DNA from 2 places in the Rossellomorea sp. QJM3NY_18 genome. Region 1 is predicted to be linked to the other one. Evidence: riboswitches for the same ligand, from Rfam matches in the RefSeq annotation. Region 1 holds a riboswitch; the other holds the start of a gene.

Region 1 (2,153 bases):
TGGAAGACCACCGAGGTCAAAGTCCTTATGTCAGTGCCGTACAATTGAAACGGTGGGGCGTGTCGGGTGTATTCGTTGGCGACCCGGGCTGTTCTGTGGAACTGCTGGGGAAACTTGTACGCTTTGATCAGGAGGATGTCATCGAGCTCTCGTACAGAGGAAGTGATGGAATCCAAGGGGAGTACCAGCTCAGACCGGATCCGGGCCGGGATGTGTTTCGGTTGTTGGACACAAGGACGGAAAGCGAGATTCCTCCACAACTTACCGAGGAGCGGCCACGGGGTACGATTACACAGGATAATGATCTGTATGGGCGGTATAAGGGTGAAATGCAGATTGTTCGATGTGACTTAGAGAGTAACCCTAAAGTGAATGTTGTGGGTAGAATTTGTACAGAGTACCTGGATGTTATAGAGTTATTTGAGTCAGGTCAAAGGATAGAGATTAAAAGGAACTTCATTTATTGGAGGCCACTGAAAAAGTCCAGCATTTTAGAGATGAAAAATGATGTTTAAAAAACGAGGCTCCAGATTCGCTTCTAAGCGACGATAGACTGGTAGGGAGACATATTTGACCCCCTAAAAAACAGCATTTTTATAAAGTGACTACTTTTTCAGTGGCTTCATTTATTGAAGTTCTTTTTTATTTGAAATAGCGAGAGTACAATCAATCAATTATGGTCATATGCGGCTTCTTCTGTTCGTTATAATAAAAACAATCACCGTCATTGAGAAATTTGTCGATAAGTATTTTCTTTTAAATGATAGATTATTCTGATATTGGTTTTATAATGTAAATATAAGTATATTGATTTATGAAATTTAATTAGTATAAGGGGGGAGTTCCTTGTGCCGAGTTATTACATGAAAGAGATTTGGACACCATTAAAAATATTTGGGATAAAGATTTTTAGATCAGAAGAAAACAGCATCTTTATAAAAGTTTTCCGAAAACCAAGGAAACGTATTTTCTAAACCCGATATTATAAATACTTTTAAAAAAGCGTACGATAAAGGCAAACCCATTGAAAAATGGTGGCGCAGAGCTATAGGGGTTTCCGTCGTTGAGACGATGCCAGCCAGCTACCGTATACGCCGTTTTCCATTCTATCACCACACTGGAATTCTCATATTCCATTTGCATATCTTACCTTCTCCTTCACCATCTCTAGCACTATTTCAAAGCTTGAACCTCACAGCTTTCATTATTTAACCAAAATCATTGATTTGCTTCACTCGTTGGAACCCTCTCACAAAAATTTTCATTTCTGCGTGGCAAAAAGGCCCTACATAATAAATTGAATAGGAGTTGAGGTAATGACGAAAATCTGCACCTGCTTATGTGTGTTTCTACTTATCTTCAGTTTCAGTATCACTCCAATACTTGCTGCTGGTACCTTTGATCGATCATCCATCAAAAAAGAAATTTTCTCTGTTTCAAAAAAACAATCATTCAAGGTACTCGGTGATTCAATCTCTCATGAACTGAAGGAAAAGATGAGAGGTTCTAAGAAAGTAGATGATATGAAATTGATGGGGGATATATATGAGCAGGAACCCAATGATTCCCCTCATCAGGCTGACGCTATACAACTTGACGATATCCTATTTGGAAGCTTTTGGTGGGAAGAAGATTTGGATTTTTATAGCTTAAGTATGGATGAAACTCAAGATACGTATATTTACGGAACCACATTGACGCCACTCAATGACCTTGGATATTTGCTATTCAGTCCGAATGGCGAGCCGATTTATCCGGATGAATTGCTCCAAGAGGGAAGTGAAAAACTACTGATCTATTATTCTTTACCGCCAGGTTCGTATTATCTGGTAGCCACAGATCTAAACATGTTTGGTGAAGACGGAGTATATGGACTCACCGCTTTTACTGGAGAAGAAGCCACAGATAATGTGTATCGGATATACGGGAACGACCGGTACGATACTGCCATTGAAATCTCAAAGGCAGGATGGCCGGACGGTTCAGATACGGTTGTATTAACAAGAGACACCACATTTCCTGACGCCTTGGCAGGTGCCCCCTTTGCTTATCAAGAAGATGCACCGATACTATTAAATCCAAAAGGCAGCTTAAATAATAAGGTGAAAGCACGAATAAAAGAATTAGGGGCAAAGAAAGTGGTCATTTTAGGA
Region 2 (2,153 bases), 640 kb from region 1:
GATTATTTTTGAATGGGACCAGAGGCGTAGGGTAATCGGAATCAAGAATACCGAAGCGGGGAATCCATGACCATCACATTAGACATCGATCGTGGATTCTTGATTTAAATAGGCAGTGGTAGGGTACAAATAGATTAGACAATGTAGATAAGGAAGTGAAATCATGAAAGATACACCTATGCCCCCAACCTTTTACGAGCAGCCGACACTGGAGCTTGCCAAATCACTGTTGGGGTGTGTGTTAGTGAAAGAAACGGAGGAAGGAATCGCTTCAGGTTATATTGTGGAAACAGAAGCATACATGGGGCCGATCGACAGGGCCGCCCACAGTTACGGAAACAGGCGTACAAAGCGGACGGAAGTGATGTTCCATGAAGCTGGCCGAATTTATACATACGTCATGCATACTCACTGCCTGGTCAACGTAGTGAGCGGAGAACGGGAAAAGCCTGAAGCGATCCTCATCAGAGCCGTCGAGCCACTCCATGGACAAGAGCTTATGGAAGCGAGACGACCCGGTCATGTGAAGAAGAATTGGACCAATGGGCCGGGAAAGTTGACGAAGGCACTAGGCATTACCATGGAGGATTATGGGGGGAGCTATTTACAACCGCCGCTCATGATTACAGAGGGGTATCAACCTGAAAACATCTCGGCAGGGAAAAGAATAGGGATTGATAACACGGGGGAAGCCAGGGATTATCCATGGCGGTTCTGGATTAGTGGTAATCCATTTGTATCAAGATAGGTCTTTCTTTATGAATTTTCTAATAATTTCTAGAAAATACACCCCATAAGTACTAGTTATGTGGTATATTTTTCTTATAAGACAAATATCTTTATAAGCTGACCATTCGACTGGGGGCTTTGAACCTAAATGATAGATGGGCGCTTACATTTAGGGGAGCCAGTAGCGCAACCGACCACATGCGAACGCGGATAATGCGTTTTTGTGTGGTTTTTTTGTAGGCAAGACCAAAACTAAAGAGAGAGTATAGGGGTCCTATGAACATCTTTACTATTTTCCAAGACGACTTTATCTACCATGATTTTCAACCATTATATGATATGGGTGAACATCGAACCCTCTATGCTTATGAGGGTCTTTTGCGAAATAAGTATAATGAAAATCCCGAAAGTGTATTTCAATCGGCCATGAAGGCCAATATCTTGTACAAACTGGATACTCTGTCCATTTCAAAAGCCCTTGAACATTTTTCGGGAAACGGGATTGAGGACTGTAAGTTATTTCTCAATATTTATATCACCACGATCTTGCACCCGAGCTTTCACACCTATTTTTCCGATCTTATGGATCGCCACCCTGATATTAAAGGACGGCTCGTGCTTGAAATTAATGAATCCAGTGCAGAAGAGCTTTGGCAGAATCCGTTGTTAAAAGAGTCTTTAAAGGAACTGAAGCAATATGGCGTCTGGTATGCGATAGATGATTTCGGGCAGGGGACATCCTCCATTAAGAAATCCATTGAATATGAACCGGAAATCATCAAGCTTGACCGCTATTTCGCCATGAACCTGGCACAGGATGAAAAGAAACAGCGGTTCCTCTCTTTTTTCAGCCAATTCTACGGAAATGATACATTGATTGTCTTAGAGGGAATCGAAACAAAACAGGATATGCAGGTGGCAAGGGAAATCGGGATAACGATTGGACAGGGCTTTTATTTAGGAAAGCCGAGCCGGTTATTGGCTTAGACCGGGAGAGTGACTCTGACTTAGAGGAGTCACTCTTTTTGTTACCGAATTGTCAGACTTGAAATAAAATTGAAAAAATTTAACATTTCTATTAAACTGAGGAAAAAGAGAATAAAGGGGATTCTATTCATGAAATATCTCAAGTTTCCGATCAGGTTCATCTTTTACTATATTCTCGGTCTAATGGGGATTTTAGCCGTGAGTATTGCTCCCGAAGTATTCAGGGAGAGAGGGTTATATAATGTTGTAGGCTACTTGGAGGAGTTTATCAAGTTCATCTTTGTTTTTATGGATGGGGCCAATTGGAGTTATTCCTATAAGGGGATTACCGTCGATTTCCTCGATATGCTTTGGGGACCATACCTGTATTCTCTGCAAATTATCGGGGGAGCCTTGGGCATAGGGCTTGCTATTGCCTTTATTCTTACCGTCTTGAC

The links. Region 1 has a riboswitch for cyclic di-GMP ahead of AC0VXY_RS20075 (cell wall-binding repeat-containing protein). Riboswitches for the same ligand answer to the same signal wherever they lie in the genome.
Region 2: it holds a riboswitch for cyclic di-GMP, as region 1 does, so the genes downstream of both, AC0VXY_RS01265 (EAL domain-containing protein) here and AC0VXY_RS20075 (cell wall-binding repeat-containing protein) in region 1, are expected to answer to the same signal.

Annotation. Positions count from the first base shown of each region.
Region 1 is NZ_CM149659.1:3,889,259-3,891,411, reverse strand. Features, by position in the region: gene AC0VXY_RS20080 (MupG family TIM beta-alpha barrel fold protein) at 1-515, shown strand, start outside; cyclic di-GMP riboswitch class I at 1,005-1,090, shown strand; gene AC0VXY_RS20075 (cell wall-binding repeat-containing protein) at 1,317-2,153, shown strand, end outside.
Region 2 is NZ_CM149659.1:226,281-228,433, forward strand. Features, by position in the region: gene AC0VXY_RS01260 (DNA-3-methyladenine glycosylase) at 164-748, shown strand; cyclic di-GMP riboswitch class II at 854-934, shown strand; gene AC0VXY_RS01265 (EAL domain-containing protein) at 1,006-1,716, shown strand; gene AC0VXY_RS01270 (ABC transporter permease subunit) at 1,846-2,153, shown strand, end outside.